4 regions of the Pseudomonas sp. KH_040 genome follow, and region 2 is predicted to be linked to each of the others. Evidence: predicted binding sites of a transcription regulator. Region 2 holds the regulator's gene; each other region holds the start of a gene.
The links. The regulator sigma-54, encoded in region 2, starts transcription at its own class of promoters, with help from an activator protein. The targets are predictions, from matches to a motif close to ANTGGCATNNANNTTGCTNT.
Positions count from the first base shown of each region.

Region 1: the regulator sigma-54 is predicted to act here: its motif matches at 4,893-4,912, upstream of AC3IUF_RS09555 (CmpA/NrtA family ABC transporter substrate-binding protein).
Region 3: the regulator sigma-54 is predicted to act here: its motif matches at 1,959-1,978, upstream of AC3IUF_RS08065 (flagellar basal body rod protein FlgF).
Region 4: the regulator sigma-54 is predicted to act here: its motif matches at 5,468-5,487, upstream of AC3IUF_RS25390 (pilin).

Region 1 covers NZ_CM174487.1:2,120,928-2,128,637, reverse strand. The annotation lists gene AC3IUF_RS09575 (sensor domain-containing diguanylate cyclase) at 1-364, opposite strand, end outside; gene rlmKL (bifunctional 23S rRNA (guanine(2069)-N(7))-methyltransferase RlmK/23S rRNA (guanine(2445)-N(2))-methyltransferase RlmL) at 510-2,780, opposite strand; gene rmf (ribosome modulation factor) at 3,313-3,528, shown strand; gene AC3IUF_RS09560 (quinone-dependent dihydroorotate dehydrogenase) at 3,785-4,804, opposite strand; gene AC3IUF_RS09555 (CmpA/NrtA family ABC transporter substrate-binding protein) at 5,028-6,239, shown strand; gene AC3IUF_RS09550 (ANTAR domain-containing response regulator) at 6,255-6,830, shown strand; gene AC3IUF_RS09545 (nitrate/nitrite transporter) at 7,296-7,710, shown strand, end outside.
Region 2 covers NZ_CM174487.1:1,028,532-1,036,241, reverse strand. The annotation lists gene AC3IUF_RS04460 (KpsF/GutQ family sugar-phosphate isomerase) at 1-752, shown strand, start outside; gene AC3IUF_RS04455 (KdsC family phosphatase) at 752-1,276, shown strand; gene lptC (LPS export ABC transporter periplasmic protein LptC) at 1,285-1,857, shown strand; gene lptA (lipopolysaccharide transport periplasmic protein LptA) at 1,844-2,389, shown strand; gene lptB (LPS export ABC transporter ATP-binding protein) at 2,389-3,114, shown strand; gene AC3IUF_RS04435 (RNA polymerase factor sigma-54) at 3,302-4,795, shown strand; gene hpf (ribosome hibernation-promoting factor, HPF/YfiA family) at 4,869-5,177, shown strand; gene ptsN (PTS IIA-like nitrogen regulatory protein PtsN) at 5,190-5,654, shown strand; gene rapZ (RNase adapter RapZ) at 5,657-6,514, shown strand; gene AC3IUF_RS04415 (HPr family phosphocarrier protein) at 6,530-6,805, shown strand; gene AC3IUF_RS04410 (ZIP family metal transporter) at 6,900-7,710, opposite strand, start outside.
Region 3 covers NZ_CM174487.1:1,793,556-1,801,265, forward strand. The annotation lists gene AC3IUF_RS08060 (sigma-54-dependent phenylalanine hydroxylase transcriptional regulator PhhR) at 198-1,760, shown strand; gene AC3IUF_RS08065 (flagellar basal body rod protein FlgF) at 2,033-2,773, shown strand; gene flgG (flagellar basal-body rod protein FlgG) at 2,819-3,604, shown strand; gene flgH (flagellar basal body L-ring protein FlgH) at 3,657-4,352, shown strand; gene AC3IUF_RS08080 (flagellar basal body P-ring protein FlgI) at 4,380-5,468, shown strand; gene flgJ (flagellar assembly peptidoglycan hydrolase FlgJ) at 5,480-6,772, shown strand; gene flgK (flagellar hook-associated protein FlgK) at 6,797-7,710, shown strand, end outside.
Region 4 covers NZ_CM174487.1:5,712,552-5,720,261, reverse strand. The annotation lists gene AC3IUF_RS25425 (energy-coupling factor ABC transporter permease) at 1-409, shown strand, start outside; gene AC3IUF_RS25420 (hypothetical protein) at 475-690, shown strand; gene yacG (DNA gyrase inhibitor YacG) at 696-896, opposite strand; gene coaE (dephospho-CoA kinase) at 893-1,516, opposite strand; gene AC3IUF_RS25405 (prepilin peptidase) at 1,513-2,385, opposite strand; gene AC3IUF_RS25400 (type II secretion system F family protein) at 2,387-3,604, opposite strand; gene pilB (type IV-A pilus assembly ATPase PilB) at 3,607-5,307, opposite strand; gene AC3IUF_RS25390 (pilin) at 5,534-5,965, shown strand; gene AC3IUF_RS25385 (BON domain-containing protein) at 6,263-6,619, shown strand; gene AC3IUF_RS25380 (DUF2845 domain-containing protein) at 6,855-7,151, opposite strand; gene AC3IUF_RS25375 (DUF748 domain-containing protein) at 7,151-7,710, opposite strand, start outside.

The DNA of each region.
Region 1 (7,710 bases), 1.1 Mb from region 2:
ATGCGGCGCGCTCGGCTCCATTGACCTTGAGGGCAAACGAATAGGCCTGGGTACGCATCAATAAGGGTTGGGTGTAACCGTCGAATTCGGTGCGGGACACCGATTCAGAGTTGGCGAAGAAGCGGCGCAGGCCGTCGAGGCGTTGCTCCTGGTCCTGAAAGCGTTCTTCGATGCGGGTGTAACGTTCGTTGGTCAGCAGCTGAAAACGCTGGCGGGTTTGTTGCTGAAACTGATTGAGGGTGGCCCAGGCGAGCAGCCCCGTGAGAATCCCGCCGGCGAGCAATACCAGCACCGCGACCAGCCAGGCCGAGACGTCTTCGCTGATAAAACCCAGAATCTTTGGGCGCACGGGGTGCAACGACATAAGGACAACTCACTACGCCAGCATTTACGGGAAAACCCCATTGACCGTGTGTGAGTTATAGCTATTAGCCACTAATTTAGCTAGCGCGGGCAGATCCACGGAGCCTTTAAAAATCAAGGCTCTGTGGATCCAATTGCGCAAAGCGTCAACTAGCCGTGATTTTCCAGGCGCGGTGGATCTTGGTGTTACGGGCGAAATCCGGATCGATGGTCTGCGCGCTGATTTCCTCGACCGCGTAACGCTCGGCGAGGTTTTCTTCCAACTGGAACTTGCGGAAGTTGTTGGAGAAATACAGCACACCGCCCGGCGCCAGACGCGCCATGGCCAGGTCAATCAACTGCACCTGATCACGCTGCACGTCGAAGATGCCTTCCATGCGCTTGGAGTTGGAGAAGGTTGGCGGATCGATGAAGATCAGGTCGTACTCGTCGCGGCTGCTCTCCAGCCACGCCATCACATCGCCCTGCTCCAGACGGTTCTTGTCGGAGAAACCGTTCAACGACAGGTTGCGACGCGCCCAGTCGAGGTAGGTTTTCGACAGGTCAACGCTGGTGGTACTGCGCGCGCCGCCCTTGGCCGCGTGCACGCTGGCGGTCGCGGTGTAGCAGAACAGATTGAGGAAGCGCTTGCCGGCGGCCTCTTTCTGAATACGCATGCGCATTGGCCGGTGGTCGAGGAACAGACCGGTGTCGAGGTAGTCGGTGAGGTTGACCAGCAACTTCACGCCGCCCTCGCTGACTTCATTGAACTTGCCTTGCGCAGCCTGACGCTCGTACTGCTTGGTGCCGCTCTGGCGTTCGCGGCGTTTGACCACCACGCGGCTCTTGTCGACGTTCAGCGCCTGCGGAATGGCGGCCAAGGCATCGAACATGCGCGCCGAGGCTTTTTCCGGATCGATGGACTTCGGCGCAGCGTATTCCTGAACGTGCACCCAATCGTGGTACAGGTCGATCGCCATCGCGTACTCGGGCATGTCGGCATCGTAGACACGGTAGCAATCAATGCCTTCGCGCTTGACCCACTTGCCCATGGCCTTGAGGTTTTTTTGCAGACGGTTGGCAAACATCTGCCCGCCTTCGCTCAAGCGCGGCTGCTCGATCACTGGCGCCTGAGCCGGCGTCGGTTTGATCGGGTTGCCGTTCTTGTTGAACTTGCGTTCTTGCGGCTCGTCCGGGGTCTGATCGTAAGCGGCTTGCTCGCGCTCGGCCTGACGCTGTTCCGGAGTGCGACGCTCGCCAGTGACGAACTGATCCGGCAGCACTTTGATCAACAGCAGTTTGCACGGCAGCGCGCCATTCCAGAACGAATACTGTTTGTGGCTGCGGATACCCATGCGCTTGCCCAGATCCGGCGCGCCGGTGAACACCGCCGCTTCCCAGTTCAGGCAGGCCTGACGCAGACGCTCGCCGAGGTTCTGGTAGAGATACAACAGGCTGGCTTCGTCACCGAGACGCTCGCCGTACGGTGGGTTGCAGATCACCAGACCTTTCTGGTTCTGATCCGGACGCGGCTCGAAAGTCGCCACTTCGCCCTGGTAGATCTTGATCCACTCGCTCAGGCCGGCGCGTTCAACGTTGTTGCGGCCCGGTTGAATCAGACGCGGATCAGCTTCGTAGCCACGAATCCACAACGGTGGCTTGGCCAGACCGGCAGCGGCACGCTCGACGGCCTCTTCATGGAGTTTTTTCCACAGTGCCGGCACGTGACCGAGCCACGCGGTAAAGCCCCACTGCTCACGACGCAGGTTCGGCGCCATGTCGGCGGCAATCATGCCGGCTTCGACGAGGAACGTACCGACACCGCACATCGGGTCAGCCAGCGCGCCGCCTTCGGCAGCAATGCGCGGCCAGCCGGAACGGATCAGAATCGCCGCCGCGAGGTTTTCCTTCAACGGTGCAGCGCCCTGCTGCAGACGGTAACCGCGCTGATGCAGGCTGTGGCCGGACAGATCAAGGGAAAGAATCGCTTCGCCGCGATCCAGACGCAGGTGAATGCGCAGGTCCGGGTTGAGCTTGTCGATCGACGGACGGTCGCCCTGTGGGGTGCGCAGTTTGTCGACGATGGCGTCTTTGACTTTCAAGGCGCCGAAGTGGGTGTTGTCGATACCCGAGCCATGGCCACTGAATTCAACAGCCAGGGTGCCATCGCTGAGCATGTGATCCTGCCAGTCGATGTCGAGCACGCCGTGGTAGAGGTCTTCAGCGTCTTTCATCGGGAAACGCTTGAGCACCAGCAGCACGCGGTTGGCCAGACGCGACCAGAGGCACAGGCGATAAGCGGTTTCCATGGTCGCCATGCCACGCACGGCGGAAGTGTGCTCGCGCGCTTCTTCAAGGCCAAGCCCGACGGCTTCCTCGATGAGCAGGCCTTCAAGGCCTTTAGGGCAAGTGAGGAAGAGTTCGAAACGGTCGGACATGGTATTTCCAGAGCCTTTGGCTAGTGAATCGGCAACGCATTGCCGATCCGGTTTTCAATCAGGCGCTTTTCTAAAAGAGCGCCCGCGTGGCACGAAGGTGTGCCGTTCCATCCCCGCTGCTCGGGTTAAAAGAGCTTAGATGCCGGGACAGATAAAAAAGTTGATGAAACAAAAAGTCTTAAAGCGACCCTTCGTCGCTTTATACCCCAGCGCAAACGTGGGTCATTCTCACTAAAGAATTAACCCCATCATCCAGCGCGGGGCCGATCATACCGGGGTTTGCTGAAAAACCGTGCATGAAACCCGTCGTTACTTATGGCTGTAGCACTAATTTCGTTACGTCCTTATGACAAAACGATCATTCCCTCGGTGTGACTCATTGGTTAGAACTGAACACAGGTTGACGTCGCAACGGCGTCAACACCTTGGCTCGCCACGCCGGCAGCGAGCCGCACCATGGCAGGTTTTTTCTGCCAGACCTCAGTTGAGGTCAACGCGATACAAAACAGTCAACAAGTGAGGGAAACACCCTATGAGAAGACTTAAGCGTGATCCGTTGGAAAGAGCATTTTTGCGCGGATATCAATATGGCGTTGGTGGCAAATCCCGTGAGCTTTGCCCATTTACTCTACCGTCGGTACGTCAAGCCTGGATTAACGGCTGGCGAGAAGGACGCGGCGACAACTGGGACGGTATGACCGGCACTGCGGGAATCCACAGACTCAACGAACTTCACGCCGTCGGCTGACACAGGGCACTTATTCCGACACGACAATCTGAATTTGTAACGACTTACCATGCACGTCCTTCCCGGACGGCGGGCTGCGGCCCAGGGGCTCCTTCGAGGAGCCCTTTTTTATGCCTGTCACATTATCTGTGCCATACACAAAACCTGTAGGAGTGAGCCTGCTCGTGATAGCGGTCTGTCAGTCGCTGATGAAGTGACCGAAAGAAAGCTATCGCGAGCAGGCTCACTCCTACAAGGGAACAGTGGTGTCTATGGATCAGCGCAAGGCGGCGATCGCGTCTACGGATTCACGGATCAGCGCCGGGCCTTTATAGATGAAGCCGGAGTAGATCTGCACCAGGCTCGCACCGGCGAGAATCTTCTCCGCCGCATGCTTGCCTTCGGTAATCCCGCCAGCCGCAATGATCGGCAACCGCCCCGCCAATTCACTGGCCAGCACCTTCACGGTATTGGTGCTCTTCTCACGCACCGGCGCACCGGACAACCCGCCCGCCTCGTCGCCATGCTCCATGCCCTCAACGCCAACACGGCTGAGGGTGGTGTTGGTCGCGATTACCGCGTCCATGCCGGTTTCGATTAACGCCTGGGCGACCTGCGCGGTTTCTTCATCGGTCATGTCCGGCGCGATCTTGATCGCCAGCGGCACATGCTTGCCGTGACGCAGGGCCAGTTCGGCACGGCGCGTGGCCAGATCCGCGAGCAATTGCTTGAGCGAATCGCCGAACTGCAGGCTGCGCAGGCCCGGGGTGTTCGGCGAGCTGACGTTGACCGTGACGTAGCTGGCGTGGGCATAAACCTTGTCCAGGCAGATCAGGTAGTCGTCGACCGCGCGTTCAACCGGGGTATCGAAGTTCTTGCCGATATTGATGCCCAGCACGCCTTTGTATTTCGCTGCGGCCACACGCGCCAGCAGGTTATCGACACCGAGGTTGTTGAAACCCATGCGGTTGATGATCGCCTCGGCTTCCGGCAAGCGGAAAATCCGTGGTTTCGGGTTGCCCGGCTGCGGACGCGGGGTCACGGTGCCGATTTCAACAAAACCGAAACCCAGCTGTGCGAAACCGTCGATGGCCGCGCCATTCTTGTCCAGACCGGCCGCCAGACCTACCGGGTTCGGAAACTCGAGGCCCATGACCGTCACCGGTTTCTTCGCCGGCGCCTTGCACAGCAAGCCGTTGAGGCCCAAACGCCCACCCGCGCCGATCAGATCCAGCGACAGATCGTGGGAGGTTTCCGGGGAAAGTTTGAACAACAGCTGACGGGCCAGGGAATACATGGGCGGCAATGACTCGGGCGGCGAAAAGAGGCGGCGATTATAGCCGGGCATCGACCTGCCGCGCGAGGCGCACGCGCAAATCACTGGCAGTGGCATATGCCTTGCACCCTCCTTGACTATCAGCGCGCAGGCCAATGACGGCAGGCGGGCAAGGACAATGGCGTCGTCCCGGGTTTTGCCTGCGCAAAGTCCGCGGCGGCGTTTTTTTTCGAGGTGGCGGTGTATGAATGAACCTTCGGTAGGGCCACTGGCCTGGGTCAATGGCAGCGATGCTCCGGAAAAGACTGCAATCAACCTCGGTTTCATGGCGTTGAGCGACTGCGCATCGGTTGTCGTTGCTGCCACACAAGGCTTTGCCCAGCCTTACGGGCTGACCCTGAATCTCAAGCGCCAAAGCTCCTGGGCCAACCTGCGCGACAAACTGGTCAGCGGTGAACTGGATGCTGCCCACAGTCTGTACGGTCTGATCTACGCCGTGCATCTGGGCATTGGCGGTGGGGCGTCGAGCGACATGGCGGTGTTGATGGGGCTGAACCAAAACGGTCAAAGTCTCAACCTGTCCCACGGCCTGCAGAACATTGGTGTGACCAGTCCTGAAGCGCTGGACCGCCACGTGCACCAAAGCCGCGCAAAACTCACCTTCGCCCAGACGTTTCCCACTGGCACTCATGCGATGTGGCTGTATTACTGGCTGGCGAGTCAGGGCATTCATCCGTTACAGGATGTCGACAGCGTGGTGGTGCCGCCGCCGCAAATGGTTGCGCATCTGCAAGCCGGACGCATCGATGGTTTTTGCGTCGGCGAGCCTTGGGCCGCCAGCGCGGTGCAGCAGGATCTCGGTTTTACCCTGGCGACCAGCCAGACCATCTGGCCCGATCACCCGGAAAAAGTCCTTGGCTGCACCCGTGAATTTGTCGAGCAGTATCCGAACACGGCACGGGCGCTGGTGATGGCGATCCTTGAAGCCAGTCGCTTTATCGAAGAAAGTCCGGAAAACCGCCGCAGCACCGCGCAGTTGCTCAGCGCGCCGGAATATCTGGACGCTCCGCTTTCGTGCATTGAGCCGCGTTTTCTCGGTGACTATGCCGATGGCCTTGGCAATCGCTGGCAGGATCCGCACGCGCTGCGTTTTCACGGTAACGGCGAGGTGAATCTGCCTTATTTGTCGGACGGTATGTGGTTCATGACCCAGTTCCGCCGCTGGGGCCTGCTGCGCGAAGATCCGGATTACCTCGCCGTCGCCCGCCAGGTTCAGCAACTGGATATCTACCGCGACGCCGCCACCGCTGTCGGCGTCGCCGCGTGGGGCACCGACATGCGCAGCAGTCAGTTGCTCGACGGCAAAATCTGGGATGGTAGTGACCCGGCCGCTTACGCGCGCAGCTTCAAGCTGCACGCGTTGAACGACGACGCTCCCCTTCTCGCCCGCCGCTGACAGGAGACCGCGAACATGTTGCGCATTCTGCTGATCAATGACACGGCGAAAAAAGTCGGTCGCCTGAAAGCCGCGCTGACTGAAGCCGGTTTCGAGGTCATCGACGAGTCCGGCCTGACCATCGACCTGCCCGCGCGCGTCGAAACGGTGCGCCCGGACGTGATTCTGATCGATACCGAGTCACCGAGCCGCGATGTCATGGAGCAAGTCGTGCTGGTCAGCCGCGACCAGCCACGGCCAATTGTGATGTTTACCGATGAGCATGATCCGGGGGTGATGCGCCAGGCAATCAAGTCCGGGGTCAGCGCCTACATCGTTGAAGGCATTCATGCACAGCGTCTGCAGCCGATTCTCGATGTAGCAATGGCGCGCTTCGAGAGTGATCAGGCGTTGCGGGCGCAGTTGCAGGCGCGTGATCAGCAACTGGCTGAGCGTAAGCGCATCGAACTGGCCAAGGGGTTGCTGATGAAGATGAAGGATTGCAATGAGGAAGAGGCTTACACCCTGATGCGGCGCCAGGCGATGAGCCGGCAGCAAAAGCTGATTCAGGTGGCGGAGCAGATTATTGCCATGAGTGAGTTGCTTGGCTGAAAGTACTGAACGCTTGAAAAGCCCCTCACCCTAGCCCTCCCGAAACGTCGGACCGCCCATAGGGAGAGGGGACTGACCTAGGTGTCTGGCGTCAAACATCGACCTGAAAGACCGAGTCGATTATGGATTCACAGCAGAAAATCACAGGTCGGCGTACTTCTCGAGCATCCCCCAATCAGTCCCCTCTCCCTCTGGGCGGTCCGACGTTTCGGGAGGGCTAGGGTGAGGGGCTTTTGATTTTCCGCCTGTTGGCACAAATCTCGCTAAGTAAAACGCACAGGTAACCAACGGCGGTTGCCCCACCCACGACAAAGACGTCGCTCACCCGTTCGCCCCAACCGGCGCATCAGGTAGCGGCGTTTTTGCGTTTTGGCCCCACAGCCCGGGGTCGGTGGTGCGGCCGTGGCGGCGCCCCACCTGCTGTTGCATGACTCCTTTCGAGACTCTTTTCAGCTGAGGTGCGCGATGAATTCAAGCTTCTGGAAATCCGGCCACACCCCGACCCTGTTCGCGGCCTTCCTCTATTTCGACCTGAGTTTCATGGTCTGGTACCTGCTCGGCCCGCTGGCGGTGCAGATTGCCGCCGACCTGCACCTGACCACACAACAACGTGGCCTCGTCGTCGCCACGCCGATCCTCGCTGGCGCGGTGCTGCGCTTTGTGATGGGCATGCTCGCCGATCGGCTGTCGCCGAAAACCGCCGGGCTGATCGGCCAGGTCATCGTGATCTGCGCACTGTTCGGCGCCTGGAAACTCGGCATCCACAGTTATGAACAGGCGCTGATACTCGGCCTGTTCCTCGGCATGGCTGGCGCATCGTTTGCCGTCGCTCTGCCACTGGCGTCGCAGTGGTACCCGCCGCAGCATCAGGGCAAAGCCA
Region 2 (7,710 bases):
TCGTGCACCCGGCCGAGGCCAGCCATGGCGACATGGGCATGATCACCCGCGACGACGTGATCCTGGCCCTGTCGAACTCCGGCTCGACCAATGAAATCGTGACTTTGCTGCCGTTGATCAAACGTCTGGGCATCCAGTTGATCAGCGTCACCGGCAACCCGCAATCGCCGCTGGCCAAGGCGGCCGAAGTCAATCTCAACGTTCACGTCGAACACGAAGCCTGCCCGCTGAACCTGGCACCGACCTCGTCGACGACCGCAGCACTGGTCATGGGCGATGCGCTGGCCGTGGCACTGCTGGAAGCACGCGGCTTCACCGCCGAAGATTTCGCTTTCTCGCACCCGGGTGGCGCCCTCGGCCGTCGCCTGCTGCTGAAAGTGGAAAACGTCATGCACGCCGGACAAGAGTTGCCGCAAGTCCAACGCGGCACGCTGCTCAAAGACGCATTGATGGAAATGACCCGTAAAGGTCTGGGCATGACCGTTATCCTTGAAACGGACGGTAAACTCGCCGGGATCTTCACCGACGGCGACTTGCGCCGCACGCTGGATCGCAGCATCGACATCCGCAGCGCCACCATCGACCAGGTAATGACGGCCCACGGCAAGACTGCCCGCCCGGAAATGCTGGCCGCCGAAGCCCTGAAAATCATGGAAGATCACCGAATCAACGCATTGGTAGTCGTAGACGAGGAAGATCGCCCGGTCGGCGCCTTCAACCTCTCCGATCTGCTGCGCGCAGGAGTCATGTAATGAGCAACGATCTGCTGCAACGCGGCAAAGCGATCAAACTGGCGGTTTTCGACGTCGACGGCGTTCTCACCGACGGTCGCCTGTACTTCCTTGAAGACGGCAGCGAGTTCAAGACCTTCAACACCCTCGACGGTCAAGGCATCAAAATGCTGATGAACGCCGGCGTGCAGACCGCTATCATCAGCGGCCGCAAGACACCCGTCGTTGAACGTCGAGCGAAAAACCTGGGGATTCCCCACCTGTTTCAGGGCCGCGAAGACAAATTGGTTGTTCTCGACGGTCTGCTTGAGCAACTGGGCCTAAGCTATGAAGAAGTCGCTTACCTCGGTGACGATCTGCCCGATCTGCCGGTGATTCGCCGTGTTGGTCTGGGCATGGCCGTAGCCAACGCCGCCGATTTCGTCCGCGAACACGCCCATGGCGTAACCCGCGCCCGTGGTGGCGAAGGGGCCGCCCGCGAATTCTGCGAATTGATCCTGCGCGCCCAGGGCCGCCTCGATGCGGCCAACGCCGCGTACCTGTGAGCCAAACCATGTTTAGCAAAAAATTTCGCAACTTCCTGCTGTTCGGCTGTATCGCGGCGATATTTGCCGCGGTGGGCTACTGGAACATCAGTCCGGAACGCTTCCTCGACAAGCCACCGGTGACGTCGGTCGAAACGCCTATCGACTGGTATGCAACCAACACGCACACCCTGCAATACCTGCCGGACGGCAAAGTGCAGTATGAAATGACCTCCGACAAGGCCGAGCACGTCAAGGCTACCGATGTCACCCTGGTCACAAAGCCGGACCTGAACATGTATCGCGGCACCGACTTCCCTTGGCACGTAACCAGCGAACGCGGCGAAGTGAACTCGGGCGGTACCGAAGTTGAACTGATCGATTCGGTACGCGTACAGCGCACCGATGAGAAAAAACGCGGCACTCTGATCACCAGCACCCGCATGACCGTGTTCCCGCAGCAAGAATATGCGCAGACCGAGCAACCCGTTAGAATCGAGGGTGCTGGCGGTGTATCGACTGGCGTCGGAATGAAAGCGTACCTGAAGGAAAGCAGGATACACCTGCAATCGAACGTAAGAGGACAGTATGAGGCTCGTTAAAACCCTCCCTATTTTGCTCAGTCTGGGCGCAGCACTGGGAAGCGTGAGCGCCTGGGCTCTGCCGAACGATCAGCAGCAACCTATCCGCATTCAGGCCGACGACGCCCAACTGGATGACAAGAACGGCATCGCCACCTACAAAGGTGATGTGATCATCACCCAAGGCTCGATGATCGTTAAAGGCAACACGGTGACCATCACCCGTACGCCGGCTGGCGATATCGATGTCGTGACGTCGGTGGGCAACCTCGCCTACTTCGAACAGTTGCAGACTCAAGGTGATGCCAAGCCTGTACAGGGCTGGGGCGTAACGATCCAGTACCACGCCGCGCAAAACCGCGTTGTACTGATCGACAAGGCCAAGGTTGTCGATAAGGACAACAACACGACGCAAGGCGAGAAAATCGTCTATGACACCGTGAAGAAACTGGCCAGCGCCGGTCGCGCTACCGGCAGCAAGGTCACCGAGGCGCGTCCGCGCATCGACATGGTGATCCAGCCGAAGAAGAAAACCGACGAGAAAACCCAGTAATGGCAACTCTGAAAGCTCAGCACCTGGCCAAGGCCTATAAAAGCCGCCAGGTCGTGCGTGATGTCAGCCTGTCGATCGACAGCGGCCAGATCGTCGGCCTGCTCGGCCCGAACGGCGCCGGCAAGACGACCTGCTTCTACATGATCGTCGGCCTGGTACAGGCCGATCAGGGTCGCGTGCTGATCGATGATCTGGACGTCAGCCACCAGCCGATGCACGGTCGTGCCAAGGCCGGTATCGGCTATCTGCCGCAAGAAGCGTCGATCTTCCGCAAACTGTCGGTGGCCGACAACATCATGGCCATCCTCGAGACCCGCCAGGAGCTCGACAAGGCCGGCCGTCGCAAAGAGCTGGAAAACCTGCTGCAGGAATTCCACATCAGTCACATCCGCGACAACCTCGGCATGAGCCTGTCCGGTGGTGAACGCCGCCGTGTGGAAATCGCTCGCGCGCTGGCAACGGCACCGAAATTCATCCTGCTCGACGAACCGTTCGCCGGTGTCGACCCGATTTCGGTCGGCGACATCAAGCAGATCATCCACCACCTCAAGGCCAAGGGCATTGGTGTACTGATCACCGACCACAACGTCCGTGAGACGCTGGACATCTGCGAAACCGCTTACATCGTCAACGACGGTCAGTTGATTGCCGAGGGCGATGCAGAAACCATCCTGGCCAACGATCTGGTCAAGGAAGTGTATCTGGGCCACGAGTTCCGCCTGTAAGCGCAACAGTGCCCGGTGCGCCGCCCGGGCGCTGTATCGATTCAAGCAGGATTTAATACGCTTTAATTGTTACAGCGCTCTAGGCAAACACTTCAGTTTCAGGCATATAATTTGCTTAAGTTTGGCGCTTCGGCGCCCTGTAGTGGATGGCGCATAGCGCCGGCGAATAAGGTGTTAAGCCCCTGCCATGAAACCATCGCTAGTCTTGAGAATGGGCCAGCAGCTGACGATGACACCGCAGCTGCAACAGGCCATCCGTCTGCTCCAATTGTCGACCCTGGATCTGCAACAGGAAATCCAGGAGGCTCTGGAATCCAATCCGATGCTCGAACGCCAGGAAGAAGGCGACGACTTCGACAATTCCGACCCCATGGCCGACAACGCCGAACAGAAGCCCGCCACCGAAATCCAGGAACCGTCCTATCAGGAAACTGCCCCGACGGTGGACAACCTCGAGGAGGGCGAATGGAACGAGCGCATCCCCAACGAGCTTCCGGTCGACACCGCTTGGGAAGACGTCTACCAGACCAGTGCCAGCAGCCTGCCGAGCAGCGACGATGACGAGTGGGACTTCACCACACGCACCTCCGTCGGCGAGAGCCTGCAAAGCCATCTGCTGTGGCAACTGAACCTTGCACCGATGTCCGACACCGATCGCCTGATCGCCGTCACCCTGATCGATTGCATCAACAATCAGGGCTACCTGGATGAAACCCTCGAAGAGATCCTCGAGGCGTTCGATCCGGAACTGGACATCGAACTGGACGAAATCGAAGCCGTCCTGCACCGCATTCAACAATTTGAACCAGCCGGCATCGGCGCCCGCAACCTCGGCGAATGCCTGCTGCTGCAATTGCGCCAGCTGCCAGCCAAGACGCCTTGGCTGGCTGAAGCCAAGCGTCTGGTCAGCGATTACATCGACCTGCTCGGCGGCCGCGACTACAGCCAGTTGATGCGTCGCATGAAGCTCAAGGAAGACGAACTGCGTCAGGTCATCGAACTGGTGCAGAGCCTGAATCCGCGCCCAGGCTCGCAAATCGAGTCGACTGAAGCCGAATATGTTGTCCCTGACGTTATCGTGCGCAAGGACAACGAACGCTGGCTGGTCGAGCTCAATCAGGAGTCGGTGCCACGCCTGCGCGTCAATGCCCAGTACGCCGGTTTCGTGCGTCGCGCCGACACCAGCGCCGACAACACCTTCATGCGCAATCAGTTGCAGGAAGCCCGCTGGTTCATCAAGAGCCTGCAGAGCCGCAACGAAACCCTGATGAAAGTTGCCACCCAGATCGTCGAGCATCAGCGCGGTTTTCTGGAGTACGGCGACGAAGCCATGAAGCCGCTGGTCCTGCATGACATCGCCGAAGCGGTCGGCATGCACGAATCAACGATTTCACGGGTGACCACACAGAAATTCATGCATACCCCGCGCGGTATTTATGAGTTGAAATACTTTTTCTCCAGCCACGTCAGCACCTCCGAAGGCGGCGAATGCTCGTCCACAGCGATCCGCGCGATCATCAAAAAACTGGTTGCAGCGGAAAATCAGAAAAAGCCGTTGAGTGACAGCAAGATCGCTGGTTTACTGGAGGCACAAGGCATTCAGGTGGCTCGCCGCACCGTCGCCAAGTACCGCGAATCCCTCGGGATCGCGCCTTCGAGCGAACGCAAGCGGTTGATGTAAGCCACGTTACAGCGTTCCAGTGGCAGGCTTTTCGGCCTGCCGCTTTATGCACTGGCAACGAAGGAGAAGCTGTATGCAAGTCAACATCAGTGGACACCAACTGGAAGTGACCCAACCTCTGCGTTCCTACATCGAGGAAAAACTCCAACGACTGGAGCGACATTTCGACAAGATCACCAACGTGCAAGTCACGATGTGCGTCGAAAAGCTGAAGCAGAAAATTGAAGCCACCTTGCATATACCCGGCAGCGAAGTGGTCGCTAACGCAGAAGATACTGATATGTATGCTGCGATCGACTCACTGACCGACAAGCTGGATCGCCAACTCAAAAAGCATAAGGAAAAGACCCAGAGCCTCCTTCAGGGCGCTACCGGTCGTTAACATCCCTAATCCATGATCCGACTTGAAACCATCCTGACCCCCGGCCGTTCCCTCGTGAACGTGCCGGGCGGCAGTAAAAAGAAAGCCCTCGAACAAATTGCCAACCTGATCGCCCGCGAAGTGCCGGATCTGGAGATGCAAGATGTCTTCGAGGCGTTGATTGCCCGTGAAAAACTCGGCTCCACCGGTTTTGGTAACGGCATCGCCATTCCTCACTGCCGTCTCAAGGGTTGCCAGTCGCCTATCAGCGCCTTGATGCACCTTGATACGCCAATCGATTTCGACGCCATTGATGGCGCTCCGGTTGACCTGCTGTTCGTACTGCTGGTCCCGGAAGCCGCCACCGATGCGCACCTGGAGTTGCTGCGTCAGATCGCCAGCATGCTCGACCGCAAGGACGTGCGCGATAAACTGCGCAGCGCCGCGAGCAACGAAGCCTTGTATCAGGTTGTCCTGGACGAGCAGAACGGGCATTAATCATGCGCTTGATCATCGTCAGCGGCCGTTCCGGCTCGGGTAAAAGTACGGCTCTGGATGTCCTTGAGGACAATGGCTATTACTGCATCGACAACCTTCCTGCAGGCTTGCTGCCGGAACTGGCCGAACGCGCGCTGATTCACACTGAGCTGGCGCAACCGCTGGTGGCCGTGTCCATCGATGCGCGCAACCTGCCGAGCCACCTGACGCGCTTTCCGGAGCTGCTTGAAGATGTCCGGGGAAAGCACATCCAGTGCGACGTTCTGTATCTGGACGCCGACGAAGAAACCCTGCTCAAGCGTTTCTCCGAGACTCGCCGTCGCCATCCACTGAGCAACGCCAACCGCTCGCTGGCCGAGGCGATCCAGGATGAAACCGCCCTGCTCGGCCCGATTGCCGACCTCGCGGACCTGAAGATCAACACCACCAATCTGAACCTGTATCAGTTGCGCGACAGCATCAAGCTGCGCCTGCTGAACCAGCCGGAGCCGGGGACCGCATTTCTGGTCGAGTCCTTCGGCTTCAAGCGCGGCATGCCGGTCGACGCGGATCTGGTATTCGATGTGCGCTGCCTGCCCAATCCGTACTGGAAGCCGGAACTGCGCGCGCAATCAGGTCTCGATGCGCCGGTGGCTGAGTACCTTGCGGCGCAGCCAGAGGTCGAAGAAATGTTCCAGGACATTTTCACTTACCTGCACAAGTGGCTGCCGCGCTTCGCTGCGAGCAACCGCGCCTACGTCACCATTGCCATTGGCTGCACCGGCGGGCATCACCGCTCCGTCTACCTGACCGAACGCCTGGGTCAGGCCCTGCAGAAAACCCTGAAGAACGTCCAGGTTCGCCACCGCGACCTCACTTAAAGGATTCACACCGCGATGCCTGCTCTGGAAATCGAAATCATCAACAAGCTGGGCCTGCATGCCCGCGCATCGGCCAAGTTTGTTGGAGTGGCCGGGCGGTATCCGGATTGCACGATCAGAGTGGGTCGTACACCAGAGACCACGATTGATGGCAAAAGCATCATGGCGATGATGATGCTGGCGGCTGGCAAGGGCACCAAAATCTATCTGAGTACTGAAGGGCATCAGGAACAGGAAGCCCTGGATGCGCTGGTGGCGTTGATCTACAACTACTTCGACGAAGGCGGCTGACAGCCAAAGTCAAAAGATCGCAGCCTGCGGCAGCTCCTACACTGGAATGCGTTCCCTGCAGGAACTGCCGCAGCCTGCGATCTTTTGCTCTGCTTCAACCCAACGCCGTATCCATCACCATCATCAGACAAAACCCGATCAGCAAACCAAGACTGGCCAGCTTGTCATGACCATTGCGTCGCGACTCGGGAATCACTTCGTGAGTCACTACCAGCAACATCGCCCCTGCCGCGAGCGCCAGACCTAACGGCAACAACACCTGCGCCAGACTGACCAGCCAGGCACACAACAGTGCAAACACCGGTTCAACCAGACCAGACGCCGCGCCGATCAGAAACGCCTTGATCCGCGACATCCCCGCCCCGGCCAGCACCAAGGCAATCACCAGACCTTCCGGTACATCCTGCAAAGCGATGCCCATGGCCAGACTGTCCGCATCCGGCATGCCGCCGCCGGCGGAAACGCCGACGGCCATACCTTCCGGTATGTTATGGGCAATGATGGCGAATACGAACAGCCAGATACGCGGCGCAATTACCGGATGCTCAGGTGTGCCGACCAACATTTCCGGCGAAGCTCCGGATAACTGACGATCAACCAAATACAGACCGAATGCACCGAGCATGATGCCGAAGCAAATCAGGCCGCTGGATGACCAAGGTGTCAGACCCAGATTTTCGGCGGCGGCAATGCCCGGCACGATCAGCGAAAACGCCGTCGCCGCCAGCATCACCCCCGCGCCAAATCCCAGCAAGGTGTCACTGAGTGCCTGCGGCATGCGCCGAATCACCAGCACCGGAACAGCGCCAAGCGCCGTGCCGAGGGCGCAGATCGCGCCGCCCTGAAGCGCCCGTGACAGTCTCGGTTCCAGATTCAGCCATTCCAGTCCGTGGGCAACCAGCAAG
Region 3 (7,710 bases), 770 kb from region 2:
TTTGAAAAGGCCGATGGCTGTCACATAATCTTGACAACTATCTGCGTGCCACCATAGAAAAGTCTGGCGCGGTCCCCTGTAGGAATGAGCCTGCTCGCGATAGCGGTGTATCAGTCAGCATCAATACCAACTGACCCAAAGCCATCGCGAGCAGGCTCACTCCTACAGGTTTCTCATCGTTTATTCGGGCGATTTATATGCGCATCAAAGTCCACTGCCAGAACCGCATCGGCATCCTGCGCGACATTCTCAACCTGCTGGTTGCCTATGGGATCAACGTCGCGCGCGGCGAGGTCGGTGGCGAGCATGGCAATGCGATCTACCTGCACTGTCCGAACCTGATCAATATTCAGTTTCAAGCGCTGCGCCCCAAGTTCGAAGCGATCGCCGGGGTGTTTGGCGTCAAGCGGGTAGGGCTGATGCCCAGCGAACGACGGCACATGGAGTTGAATGCGCTGCTCGGCGCACTGGAGTTTCCGGTGTTGTCGATCGACATGGGTGGCTCGATCGTCGCGGCCAACCGCGCGGCGGCGCAGTTGCTCGGTGTGCGCGTTGATGAGGTGCCGGGGATTCCGTTGTCGCGCTACGCCGAAGATTTCGACTTGCCGGAGCTGGTGCGCGCGAATAAATCGCGAATCAATGGCATGCGGGTCAAGGTCAAGGGCGACATCTTTCTGGCCGACATCGCACCGCTGCAATCGGAGCACGACGACAGTGAAGCGATGGCCGGTGCCGTGCTGACCTTGCATCGCGCCGATCGCGTTGGCGAGCGCATCTACAACGTGCGCAAGCAAGAGTTGCGTGGCTTCGACAGCATCTTCCAGAGTTCGAAAGTCATGGCCGCCGTGGTGCGGGAAGCGCGGCGTATGGCACCACTGGATGCGCCGCTATTGATTGAAGGCGAAACCGGCACCGGTAAGGAGTTGCTGGCGCGTGCCTGCCACCTCGCCAGTCCGCGCGGGCAGTCGCCGTTGATGGCGCTTAACTGCGCCGGCCTGCCCGAGTCGATGGCCGAGACCGAGTTGTTCGGTTATGGCCCGGGTGCGTTCGAAGGCGCGCGCGCTGAGGGCAAGCTTGGGCTATTGGAGTTGACCGCGGGCGGCACGCTGTTTCTCGACGGTGTCGGTGAAATGAGTCCGCGCTTGCAGGTGAAGTTGCTGCGTTTTCTGCAGGACGGTTGCTTCCGCCGGGTCGGCAGTGATGAAGAGGTTTATCTGGATGTGCGGGTGATCTGCGCCACCCAGGTGGACTTGTCTGAGCTGTGCGCACGGGGCGAGTTTCGCCAGGATTTGTATCACCGCTTGAACGTGCTCTCCTTGCACATCCCGCCGCTGCGCGAATGCCTCGACGGGTTAACCCCACTGGTAGAGCATTTTCTTGATCAGGCCAGTCGGCAGATCGGCTGCTCGCTGCCGAAACTGGCGCCGGCGGCGATGGATCGCCTCAGTCATTACCACTGGCCGGGCAACGTGCGGCAACTGGAGAACGTGTTGTTCCAGGCGGTTTCGCTGTGCGACGGCGGCACGGTGAAAGCTGAGCATATTCGTCTGCCGGATTACGGCGTGCGTCAGCCGCTTGGCGATTTCTCGCTGGAGGGTGGGCTGGACGAGATTGTCGGGCGCTTCGAGAAAGCAGTGCTGGAGCGGCTGTATTCCGAGCATCCGAGCAGTCGGCAGTTGGGTAAGCGGCTGGGGGTTTCGCACACCACGATTGCCAACAAGCTGCGTGAATATGAGGTCGGCAAAGATCCCGAAGCTTAAGATCAAAAGATCGCAGCCTTCGGCAGCTCCTACAGGAATACGCATTTCAAATGTAGGAGCTGCGGCACGCTGCGATCTTTTGATCTTTTGCCGCCAAGCGGCATAACACCGCCGGTTTTTCGACTTCGATACATTTCAAATTTCCTCTCGCCATCCCTCAAGTCCTTTGTTTACCGGGCCTTTGTGCGCCAGAAAAAAGTTGGTCTGCAAATTGCTTATGGCTCAGCAGTACAGCGGTGGGCGGCAAACGTCCGGCATGCAGAGGAAAGAGTGTGGACAAGTACCTTTATGTGGCAATGACCGGCGCCAGCCAGAATGCGCTGGCGCAAAAGGCGCATGCCAACAACCTGGCGAACATCTCCACCAACGGTTTTCAGCGCGACCTGGAGCAGGCGCGTTCGATGCCGGTGTTCGGTGACAGCTTTCCGGCGCGTGCGTTTGCCATGAGCGAACGGCCCGCCACCGACTTCACCCCGGGCTCGCTGGTGCAGACCGGCCGCGACCTCGACGTCGCGGTGACCGGCAACGGTTTCATTGCCGTACAGAACCCTAACGGCGGCGAAAGCTACGTGCGCACCGGCAGCCTCAACGTCGACGCCCTCGGCGTGCTGCGCGCCGGCAACGGCATGCCGGTGATCGGCAACGGCGGTCCGATCGCCGTGCCGCCCGAGCAGCAGATCGAAGTCGGTGAAGACGGCACCATCAGTATTCGTGCGATGGGCGAAGGCCCGCGCGTCATGGCGGAAGTCGACCGGATCAAACTGGTCAACCCGGACATCAAGAACATGAACAAGGGCCTCGACGGCTCGATCTACACCAAGGACGGCCAGCCTGCGCCGGCCGATGCCAACGTCAAGCTGGTGTCGGGTTTCCTTGAGTCGAGCAACGTCAACGCCGTTGAAGAGATGACCTCGGTGCTGGCCTTGGCCAAGCAGTTCGAGTTGCACGTCAAAATGATGAACACCGCCAAAGACGACGACCAGGCCATGGCTCGGGTCTTGCAGATCAGCTAATTATCAGAACGTCGCGCCGTAAAACAGGCGCACGAGGAGAATCGAATGCTTCCGGCTCTATGGGTTGCCAAAACCGGTCTGTCCGCCCAGGACACCAACCTGACCACCATTTCCAACAACCTGGCAAACGTGTCGACCACGGGTTTCAAACGTGATCGCGCCGAGTTCCAGGACTTGCTCTATCAGATCAAGCGTCAACCAGGCGCCCAGTCGACCCAGGACAGCGAACTGCCGTCGGGTCTGCAACTGGGTACCGGTGTGCGCATTGTCGGCACCCAGAAAAACTTCACCGCCGGCAGCCTGCAAACCACCGAGCAGCCGCTGGACATGGCCATCGACGGTCGCGGTTTCTTCCAGATTCTGCAGCCGGACGGCACCACGTCGTACACCCGTGACGGTACCTTTCACCTCGATTCCAATGGCCAGATTGTTAACGCCAGTGGTTTCGCTCTGGAACCGGCCATTGTCATTCCGAACGATGCCCAGACCTTCACCGTCGGCCGTGACGGCACGGTGTCCATCACCGTCGCCGGCAACGCTGCGTCGCAGGTGATCGGCAACCTGCAAACCGCTGACTTCATCAACCCGGCCGGTCTGCAAGCCGTGGGTAACAACCTGTTCCTGGAAACCGCCGCTTCCGGCGCGCCGCAAGTCGGCACCCCGGGTCTGGCCGGTTTCGGTACCACCCTGCAGAACACCCTGGAAACCTCCAACGTCAGCACCGTTGAGGAGATGGTCAACATGATCACCACTCAGCGCGCTTACGAGATGAACTCCAAGGTGATCTCCACCGCTGACCAGATGCTCTCGTTCGTAACGCAGAATCTGTAATCAAGTCTATGAGGCGGCCATGAGGTCGCCTGCAACACCGTGAGGTAGGGTCATGAATCGCTTTGTATCTGTTCTGGCATTGAGTGGGGTCGTCTCGCTCGCGGGCTGCGTCGCCCCGACGCCCAAGCCCAATGACCCTTACTACGCCCCGGTGTTGCCGCGCACGCCGTTGCCGGCTGCCGCCAATAATGGCTCGATCTATCAGGCCGGCTTCGAGCAGAACCTGTACAGCGACCGCAAGGCTTTCCGGGTCGGTGACATCATCACCATCACCCTGAACGAGCGCACGCAGGCGAGCAAGAACGCCAACTCGCAGATGGACAAGAACAGCGATAACAGTGTCGGTCTGACTTCGTTGTTCGGCTCCAGCCTGACCACCAACAACCCGATTGGTGGCGGTGACCTGAGTCTGAACGCCGGCTATAGCGCTGACCGTTCGACCAAGGGCGACGCCAAGTCCGGGCAGAGCAACAGCCTGACCGGTTCGATCACCGTGACCGTCGCTGACGTGCTGCCCAACGGCATTATCGCCGTGCGTGGCGAGAAGTGGCTGACGCTGAACACCGGTGACGAGCTGGTGCGCATCGCCGGCCTGGTGCGCGCCGATGACATCGCCACGGACAACACCGTGTCGTCGACCCGGGTCGCCGATGCACGCATCACCTACTCGGGTACCGGCGCGTTTGCCGATACGAGTCAGCCAGGCTGGTTCGACCGTTTCTTCCTCAGCCCGCTGTTCCCTTTCTAGGTGGCTACGTTGAATCTGAAAAGCTTCATGCTGGCGGCGACCCTGATGTCCGCCGCTTTTGGTGCCCACGCCGAGCGGCTGAAAGATATCGCCAGCATTTCCGGCGTGCGTTCCAACCAGTTGATCGGTTACGGCCTGGTGGTCGGGCTTAACGGCACCGGCGACCAGACGACGCAAACCCCGTTCACCCTGCAGACCTTCAACAACATGCTCTCGCAGTTCGGCATCAAAGTGCCGCCGGGATCGGGCAACGTGCAGTTGAAAAACGTCGCGGCGGTGTCGATCAGTGCCGACTTGCCGGCGTTCGCCAAGCCCGGTCAGCAGGTCGACATTACCGTGTCCTCGATCGGTAACTCCAAGAGCTTGCGCGGCGGTACGCTGTTGCTGACCCCGCTCAAGGGTATCGACGGCAACGTCTACGCAGTCGCTCAGGGCAACCTGGTGGTTGGCGGTTTCGACGCAGAGGGCCGTGACGGATCGAAGATCACCGTCAACGTTCCGTCGGCCGGTCGCATTCCGGGCGGTGCCTCGGTAGAGCGCTCGGTGCCGAGCGGTTTCAACCAGGGCAACAGTCTGACGCTGAACCTCAACCGTTCCGACTTCACCACCGCCAAACGTATCGTCGACAAGATCAACGACATGCTCGGCCCTGGCGTTGCGCAAGCCATCGATGGCGGTTCGATCCGCGTCACCGCGCCACTCGATCCGAGCCAGCGCGTCGACTACCTGTCGATCCTGGAAAACCTCGAAGTCGATCCGGGTCAGGCGGTGGCGAAAGTCATCATCAACTCGCGTACCGGCACCATCGTCATCGGCCAGAACGTGAAAGTGTCGCCAGCCGCCGTGACCCACGGCAGCCTGACCGTGACCATCACCGAAGACCCGATCGTCAGCCAGCCGGGCCCGCTGTCCAATGGCCAGACCGCTGTCGTGCCACGCTCGCGGGTGAATGCCGAGCAGGAAGCCAAACCGATGTTCAAGTTCGGCCCGGGCACCACCCTCGACGAGATCGTGCGGGCGGTGAACCAGGTCGGCGCGGCACCGGGTGACTTGATGGCCATTCTCGAAGCCTTGAAGCAGGCCGGCGCGTTGCAAGCCGACCTGATCGTGATCTGAGGCCGACCCTTATGGATATGCGCAAAAGCGGTCTGGTCAGCAGCAGCGATTCGGGTTCCTACTCGGACCTCAATCGCCTGAACCAGCTCAAGGTCGGCGACAAGAACAGCGATGCGAACCTGCGCAAAGTGGCGCAGGAATTCGAATCGCTGTTCCTCGGCGAGATGCTCAAGTCGATGCGCTCGGCGACCAACGCCTTGGGTGAAGACAACCCGCTGAACACGCCGGCGGCCAAGCAGTATCAGGAAATGTACGACCAGCAACTGGCCGTTTCCATGTCCCGCGAGGGCGGTGGTATCGGTCTGGCCGACGTGCTGATGCGGCAGATGTCGAAGAACAAACCGCTGGCGCCGGGTGAGGCTGCGGTCGCGTCCGCCGCCAAGCAGGAAGAGGCCAAGGCGAAAGCTGCGGCCGTGGTCACACCGGTTGCCGCTGGCACCGTTGCTACCAACGGTCCATTGTCGCGGCTCAATGGCGAGCGTCCGTTGTGGGCTTCGCGTTCGGTGAGCGCGCCGAACACGCAACTGGCTCATCGCAATGACATGGAACTGATCAATCAGCGTCGTCTGGCTCTGCCACCGAAACTGGCCGATCGTTTGCTCGCAGGCCTGGTGCCATCGGCTACGCCGGCAGTGGCCACGCAATTGCCGCAACGCGCGACTACCGCGGCCACCACTGGCGCCGGCCCGCTGTACAACGGCGACTGGCTGGCACGCGCCGAGGGCGAAAAAGCCTCCGGCGGGCAGATGCAGATTTACGGTCGCGCCATGGCGCAGATCCCGTTGGCGCCGGCGAAGAAAGCCTTCAGTTCCGCCGACGAATTCGTCAACACCATGCTGCCGATGGCCAAGGAAGCGGCCGACCGCATCGGCGTCGATCCGCGTTATCTGGTGGCGCAAGCGGCGCTGGAAACCGGTTGGGGCAAGTCGGTCATGCGCGCCCAGGATGGCAGCAGCAGCCACAACCTGTTCGGCATCAAGGCGAGCAGCAACTGGAAGGGCGATTCGGCCCGCGCGATCACCAGCGAGTTCCGTAATGGCGAGATGGTCAAGGAGACGGCCGAGTTCCGTTCCTACGCCTCGTACAAGGACAGCTTCCACGATCTGGTGACTTTGCTGCAGAGCAATAATCGCTATCAAGATGTCGTGAAGTCTGCCGATAACCCAGAACAGTTTGTACGCGAGTTGCAAAAGGCCGGTTACGCCACCGACCCGAACTACGCAAGCAAGATTTCGCAGATAGCCAAGCAGATGAACAGTTTCCAAAACTACGCTGCGGCGGGTGTATCCACCACGCCTTTATAAGGCACAAGGTATAAGGTCTGAACCATGAGTTTGCTCAATATCGGGATGTCGGGACTGTCGGCCAGCCAGTCCTCTTTGGCTACGACAGGCAACAACATTGCCAACGTCGACACCGCCGGTTATTCACGTCAGCAAACCGTGCAGGGCACCAAATCCTCGCAGCAGTACGGCACCGTGTTCATCGGTACGGGCACCACCCTGGCTGACGTGCGCCGGGTGTACAACTCGTACCTGGAAAGCCAACTGCACACGGCCACCTCGCTCGACAGCGAATCGGCCGCGTTTCTGGCCCAGGCCACGCCGCTGGACTCCATGTTGTCGGACACCAACACCGGCCTGACCGGCGTGCTGCAAAAATTCTTTACCACGATGCAGGGCGTTTCGACCTCGGCGACCGATGACACTTCCCGTCAATCGGTGCTGACCGGTGCGCAGGCGCTGACCAGTCGTTTCAACACCATTGCCAAACAGCTCAACGATCAGAACACCACCCTCAACGGCAGCCTGGGTGACATGACGGCCCAGGTGAACAAGCTGGCCACCTCGATTGCCAACCTGAACCAGAAGATCGGCGAGATCTCCACCAGCGGTGGTGCGCCGAACGATCTGCTCGACAGCCGCAACGAAGCCGTACGCCAGCTCTCCGAACTGACCGGTGCACAGATCGTCGAGCGTGGCACCAGTTTCGATGTCTACATCGGCAGCGGTCAGCCGTTGGTGATTGGCAATACCACCAACACGCTGAGCATGGTCGCAAGCAAAGACGACCCGTCGCGCATGGCCATCCAGATGGATCGCGGTTCGAGCACCATCGACATCACCTCGGCGATGAGCGGTGGCGAAATCGGCGGCCTGCTGACTTACCGCAAAGAAGTCCTCGACCCGTCGCTCAACGAGCTGGGCCGAGTGGCGCTGGTGATCGCTGATCAGGTCAACAG
Region 4 (7,710 bases), 2.0 Mb from region 2:
CGGCCTGGTGCTGCTCGGTCGTCAGGATCTCGCGGCGATGGGGGTCAATGGCGCGATGTTCATTTTGCTGCCGGTGCTGGTCACCGAGTGTGTGGCGATCCTCGTCGAGCGGGCGCAGCCGCGCAACCCGTTCGTGTACATCTTCTGTTCCGGATTTTTTGCCGCCGCGCTGTCAGCCCTGTTGTGCCTGATCCTCAGCCTGACGCTGCTGTGGTACGACGGCCTCTTCGCCATGCCGGAGTGGCTGGAAGACTTCATCGGTTACGTGTGGCTGATCATTTTCCCCGAGGCGTTCATCAACGGCATGATCGTCAGTGCGCTGGTGGTATTCAGCCCGGAATGGCTGGAGACCTTCAACCGCACGCGCTACCTTTCGGCGCCGTGGAAGGACGACGACCCCAAGTCTTGATCCACATCAAACCCGCCACGCGCGGGAAATTTCATGCTCGCGCAAATCTCTTCAGGAGCAGCGGCATGAGCGTTTACGAGTGGGCAAGGCAGGAAACCCGGCAGAGTCTGGACATGGCGCAGGAGGTGGGCTTTGACCCGGGGTTGAGTTTGCGCGCCTTGCTCAGTGCGGTGGTGCAGCAGAGCAAGGCCGTGCGCAACGCCGAAGACCTGGCCGACGAGTTGCGCTTTCTGGCGGAAAACCTCGACGACGATCAGGACTACGGCTTTATGCGGCCCTGAGAGGATCAGTGGCGCGGATCGAAATCGCCGGAAAACAGTTCGTCCTCGGCGTCCGGTGCGACCGGAATTTTGTGTTCTTCCGACGCCCAGGCGCCGAGGTCGATCAGTTTGCAGCGATCGGAGCAGAACGGCCGAAACTTGTTCTCAGGGGTGAATTCTACGGGGGCGCCACAGGTCGGGCATTCAACGGTGGGGATCTGGCTCATGCTTGGCCTCCGGATAAAGTCAGGTAAAAGTGATGCAGACGCTCGACTTCGCTGTGCAGCCAGGCGAGGTCGCGGTCATTGACCACCACGTCGTCGGCGCGGCTCACACGGTCTTCGCGGCTCGACTGAGCGTTGAGGATCGCCTGAACCTGCTGCTCGCTGGTCTGGTCACGCTGCAAGGTGCGTTCGATCTGCAATTGTTGCGGGGCGTCGATCACCAGGATGCGCTGGGTCATCGCGTATTGCCCGGATTCGATCAGCAGTGGCGAAACCAGAATCGCGTAAGGCGATTTTGCCAGCGCCAGGTGATGGGCGATTTCTTCGGCGATCAACGGATGCAGCAGCGCTTCGAGCCAGCGACGTTGCTCCGGCAATTCGAAGATCAGTTTGCGCAGGGCGGCGCGGTCCAGCGTGCCATCGGCCTGCAGCACGTCGGGGCCGAAGTGTTCGGCAATCTTCGCCAGCGCCGGGCGCCCCGGTTCAACCACCCAGCGCGCCGCGTGATCGGCATCCACCACGTGGACACCCAAATCAATGAAGTGCTGAGCTGCCGCGCTTTTGCCGCTGCCGATGCCGCCGGTGAGGCCGAGAATCCAGGGTTTTTCCACAGGGGTATTCATTTCAAACCGACAAACTGCCAATAGAAGTCGGTTATTTGACCACCCCAGAGCAAGGCAATCCAGCCAGCAATTGCCAGCCACGGGCCAAAGGGTATCGGCGTGGAGGTTTTCTCATTGCGCAAGCGCAGTAAAACCACCCCGATAATGGCGCCCACCAGCGATGAGAGGAGGATGGTCAGCGGTAGAATCTGCCAGCCGCCCCAAGCGCCAAGCAGCGCCAACAGCTTGAAATCACCATGGCCGATGCCGTCCTTGCCGGTCAGCAGCTTGAACAGCCAGAACACCGACCACAGCGCCATATATCCGGCCACCGCGCCCCACAGTGCATCGTGCAACGGCACGAACAGGCCGAAGCTGTTGACGATCAACCCCAGCCACAGCAACGGCAGCACCAGCACATCGGGCAGCAGTTGATGTTCGGTGTCGATCAGGCTCATCGCCAGCAACCCCCAGGTGAGGACGATCAGCAGGCACGCCGGCCAACCGAAACCGAAGTGCCAGCCGATGAAGGCCGAGAGCAACCCGCAAGTCAGTTCGGTCAAAGGATAGCGTTTGCTGATGGGCGCCGCGCACGCTGAACAACGCCCGCGCAGCCATAGATAACTGAGCAGGGGAATGTTTTCCCACGGACGGATCCGGTGGGCGCAATGCGGGCATTCGGAGTGCGGCAGCATCAGGTTGTAGGTCGGCAACGGCGCTTCGCCGGGCAAACCGAGTACGTCGTGGGCTTGCTGGCGCCAATCGCGTTCGAGCATTTTCGGCAGGCGCCAGATCAGCACGTTAAGGAAACTGCCGACCACCAGACCCAGCAGCAGGGCGGTGAAAACAAAGGCCAGTGGATACAGGGCGAACAGTTCGTCGATAGGCATGTCAGATCGCTGAGCCGAGTTGGAAGATCGGCAGGTACATGGCCACCACCAGCCCACCGACGATAACGCCTAGCACCACCATGATGAACGGCTCCATCAGGCTGGTGAGGTTGTCGACCATGTTATCCACTTCTTCTTCGTAAAAGCCTGCAACCTTGTCGAGCATTTCATCTAGAGCCCCCGACTCTTCGCCAATTGCGGTCATCTGCACGGCCATGTTGGGAAAGACCCCGGTGCTGCGCATCGAAAAATTCAACTGCATGCCGGTGGAGACGTCCTGGCGAATGCGCAACACGGCACGCTTGAAGACAACGTTACCGGTGGCGCCGGCCACTGAGTCGAGCGCTTCCACCAGCGGCACACCGGCAGCAAACGTGGTCGACAGGGTTCGAGCGAATCGCGCCACCGCAGACTTGTACATCAGCGTGCCCACCAAGGGCAGTTTCAACAGCCAGGTGTCTTTGCGGTCGCGTAATGCCTGAGATGTTTTCAGTGCATGGCGGCTACCAAAGATCGCCGCGACCAGCGCGCCGAGCATCGCCCACCACCATTGCTGCATGAATTCCGACAGGCTGATCACCATCAGGGTGAAGGCCGGCAGTTCGGCGCCGAACCCCGAGAACACCGACTGGAATTGCGGCACCACTTTGACCAGCAGGATCCCGGTCACGACTGCCGCCACCAGCACCACGGCGGTGGGGTAGGTCATGGCTTTTTTGATTTTGGCCTTCAGCCGTTCGCTTTTTTCCTTATAGGTCGCGACGCGTTCCAGCAACGTGTCGAGGGCGCCGGACTGCTCGCCCGCATCGACCAGATTGCAATACAACTCGTCGAAATACTGCGGCTTCTTGCGCAGGGCTGTGGCGAAGCTGTTACCGGCCGCGACCTCCTGTTTGACCTCGTCCACCAGCTTGCGCATGGCCGGGTTTTCAAAGCCTTCGCCAATGATGTCGAACGACTGCAGCAGCGGCACTCCGGCCTTCATCATGGTCGCCATCTGCCGGGTGAACAGAGCGATGTCCTGGGCCTTGATGCGTTTGCCAAAACTCAACAACGATGCGGATTTTTTGCGTACCTTGCCGGGACTGATCCCCTGTTTACGCAGTTGGGCCTTGATCAGTGCCGGATTCTGTCCACTGAGTTCACCGGTGACTTTGCTGCCTTTCCTGTCCGTACCTTCCCAGGCATAGATACTGATTTTCGCTGCCTTGACCGCCATGTTCAGTCCTTGGTGACCCGGTTGATTTCTTCAAGGCTGGTGATGCCTTGCATGGCCTTGTGCAGCCCGGAGGTGCGCAGGTCGTCGAAGCCGTCGCGGCGCATCTGCAGGTCGATTTCCAGCGAGTTGCCTTCGGCCATGATCAAGTGTTGCAGTGCTGGTGTGTTCTTCACCACTTCATATATCCCCACGCGTCCTTTGTAGCCGCCGTTGCAGTGATCGCAACCGACCGGCTCGTAGATCGTGAAATGGCCGATGCGTTCCTCGGGGAAACCTTCCTTGATCAAGGTTTCGCGCGGGATCTCGATGGCTTTCTTGCAGTGACTGCACAGTTTGCGCGCCAGGCGCTGGGCAATGATCAGGCTGACCGAGGTGGCAATGTTGAAGCCGGGAATGCCCATGTTGTGCAGGCGCGTCAGGGTTTCCGCGGCGCTGTTGGTGTGCAGGGTCGAGAGCACCAGGTGACCGGTCTGCGCAGCTTTGATGGCGATCTCGGCGGTTTCCAGATCGCGGATCTCACCGACCATGATCACGTCCGGGTCCTGGCGCAGAAACGAGCGCAACGCCTGAGCAAAGTCGAGTCCTTGTTTAGGATTGACGTTGACCTGGTTGATGCCTTCCATGTTTATCTCCACCGGGTCTTCGGCGGTGGAGATGTTGATGTCGACGGTATTGAGGATATTCAGGCCGGTGTAGAGCGACACGGTTTTACCCGAGCCGGTGGGGCCGGTGACCAGAATCATGCCCTGTGGCTGCTTGAGTGCGGCCATGTACAGATCCTTTTGCTCGGGCTCATAGCCGAGGGCGTCGATACCGATCTGCGCGCTGGACGGGTCGAGAATCCGGATCACCACTTTTTCGCCCCACAACGTGGGCAGCGTGTTGACCCGGAAATCGATCGACTTGCTTTTCGACAGGCGCATCTTGATCCGCCCGTCCTGCGGTTTGCGCCGTTCCGAGATATCGAGGCTGGCCATGACTTTCAGGCGTGCGGCGATGCGCCCGGCCAGTTGAATCGGTGGTTTGGCCACCTCACGCAGGATGCCGTCGGTGCGCACCCGTACCCGGTAGTTTTTCTCGTAAGGCTCGAAGTGCAGGTCGGAAGAGCCACTCTTGATCGCGTCGAGCAGCATCTTGTGCACGAAACGCACCACCGGCGCATCGTCGGCATCGAGGCCACCGATGGCGTCCTGCTTGCTGTCATCGACGGATTCGACATCGAGGCCGTCAAGATCGACATCGGCCATGTCTTCCAGGCCACTGCTGTGGGTGTCGAAGAACTTCTCGATGGCATCGGTGAGCTTGTCGTCCTCGACCAGAATGGCTTCGGTGCTCAGCCCGGTGCTGAACTGAATGTCGTTGATCGCTTGATGGTTGCTCGGGTCGGAGATGCCAACGAACAGCTTGTTGCCACGTCGCCACAGGGGCAGGGCATGGTGCTGACGCACAAGTTTTTCGCTGACCAGTCCTTTGGGTTGGGTTTCCTTGTCGAGGCAATTGAGATCAAGGAACGCCATGCCGAAATGCTCGCTGGCAATCTCGGCCACTTGCCAGCTCTTGACCAGTTTGTTCTGCACCAGATAGCTGACCAGCGACAGGCGATTGCGCTGGGCCTGTTGCCAGGCTTGCTGGGCGCTTTTTTCCGTGAGCAGTTCGGCCTGGACCAATTGCTTGGCCAGACCGCTCAGAGCGATGTCATTCATGGGAATTCCGCACACTTGCAGTTCATGACTTATAGCCTAGTCAAGTGACAGCGCCAAACACGGCGGGGGCAGGTGACAAAAAGTGTCAGATAGTGCGGTTGCGGGTTGTAGGAAATGGCGTTGTAGGTGGTTCGCGCCCAAGGGGCAGGGCCTCGAAGGCATTGGCATGGCCTATGCTGCGTCCCTTTCAGATCATGAGATTTCGACTCATGCATGGAGCGTGTCTATGAAAAAACAACAAGGTTTTACGCTGATCGAGCTGTTGATCGTGGTGGCGATCATCGGGATTCTGGCGACCATCGCCCTGCCGCAGTATTCCAAGTATCAGGCGCGGTCGAAGGTGACGGCGGGGCTGGCGGAGATCAGTGCGATGAAAGTGCCGTTCGAAGACACCATCAACCAAGGTACCGATCCGACGCTGACGCTGGTGGCCGGTAGTGCCACGGTCACAACGTCAAATTGCGCCGTGACCGCATCGGGCACCGCTTCGACCGGGGCCGGCACCATTGTCTGCACAATCAAGAACGCTCCTGGCCCTGTTCTGGACAAAACCATTACCTTGACCCGTTCATCGGGCACCGGTGCTGGCGTCTGGACTTGCGGCACCACTGTGGCGCCGGACTATTCGCCAAAAGGCTGCACCGCCAGTGGTACATAAGTTGAATGTGTGCTGAACAGGATGCCCCGCTTTGCGGGGCATTTTTCATTGCGCGACACTTCACAAAAGCTTCAATAATTTCAGCGTCTTAGGAACTTTTCAAAAAACCGCAACTTGCATGTGAATATTGCGCATGTCATGCAAATTGCATGATTTCGAAAATCTGCGTTAAACATAAGATATTGATTTATAAGGATTTTGTGTTGATGGAAAAGTTGGCACAGCGTTCGCAACTACCTTGGTAACCCTGCTGACAAGACAACCAGCAGACTTTCCAGAAAAACAGGAGTTACTCGTATGAAGAAGTTCGCTATCACTGCCGCTGCTGCTACCGCGCTGACCCTGACCATGGCTTCCGGTGCATTCGCACAATCCACTCAGGCTACCCAGGCTCCAATGACTCTGGCCGCCGGTGAAGTCACCCAGGCTAAAGAAGCTACTTCCGACACCTGGATCACCACTAAAGTGAAAAGCGACCTGGTGACCGAAAAAGGCATCCCAGGCACTGACATCAAAGTAGAAACCAACAAAGGTGTTGTATCTCTGTCGTCGACTGTAGCCATTACCGAAGCTCAGAAAACCACCGCAGTGAATATCACCAAGAAAATCAAAGGCGTCAAAGCGGTCTCCGCTGACGGCCTGAAAGCCGAGTAAGGCATGACTTCTCGCCTGGACCGGGAGAAGACGCGACAGACGGGCCGAGCAATACGTCTGCCGCAACTTTAGAGTTCATGCGAACGGTCACACGGAGGTGACCATTACGGGCCCCGGCACTTGTGTCGGGGCCTGTTCTATTTTTAGAAGCAAAAGATCGCAGCCTTCGGCAGCTCCTACAGGGAAATGCATTCCAGATTGTAGGAGCTGCCGAAGGCTGCGATCTTTTGCTTTTTCAGTTGCCGCGTTTGCTGTTGATCTGGCGCAGGCGATTGCCTTCGAAGCGCAGGTATTGATACATGCCGTTGCTCGGGCCGTAAGTCCATTCCTCGACCTGAAACTCCTCGCGGCGATTGGCGCTGCGCTTGTAGCCCAACACATCACGGCTGACCGGCTCACCGCATTTCTGCAGGACTTCGCTGGACCGGTCGCCAAGGCTGATCAATTGACTGCCGCAGCGCAGCGTATCGGACGCCGAGGCGTGACTGGCCGCGAGCGTCATTGCGAGCAAGGCCAGCCACTGAAGTTTCATCACTCGGCATCCAGGTGCATTTGCGTGACCACGCGGCCATCGCTTTCGGCCTCGCCAAGGTTGGCGTCGATGAAGTACACGCGGTCGTCTGCCAGCTGGCCTTTATCGACCAGATAATCCTTGATGCTGCTGGCGCGGTCCTGACCCAACTGACGCAGCAGCACGTCGCTGCCACTCCAGAACTTGATCACGCCTTCGCGCATCTTCGCCGTACGTTCTTCCTTGCCCAGATCCTTCCATTCCGCCGGTGGCTGGGTTTTCAGGCGGGTGCGGTAAATGCCTTCGAGCAGCGGACCTTTCTCGCTGTCCGGCACTTGCAGCAACGACGCCTGCGCCGGGACTTTATCGCCGCGACGCTGGAGCATCTTGTAGTAGTTGTACTGGTATTCACGTTCCAGACGCTGCTCGGCGAGCAATGGGCCATCGCTGCTTTGCGCGGCAGTACCCTCGATTTCCAGGCGCAGTGCCGGACGTTCCTTCAGTGCTTGGGACAGCTTGATCAGCGCCGCTTCGGCATCCTTGCTCAACTCGCTGGAGCCGGGCGCAAACGACACAGTGC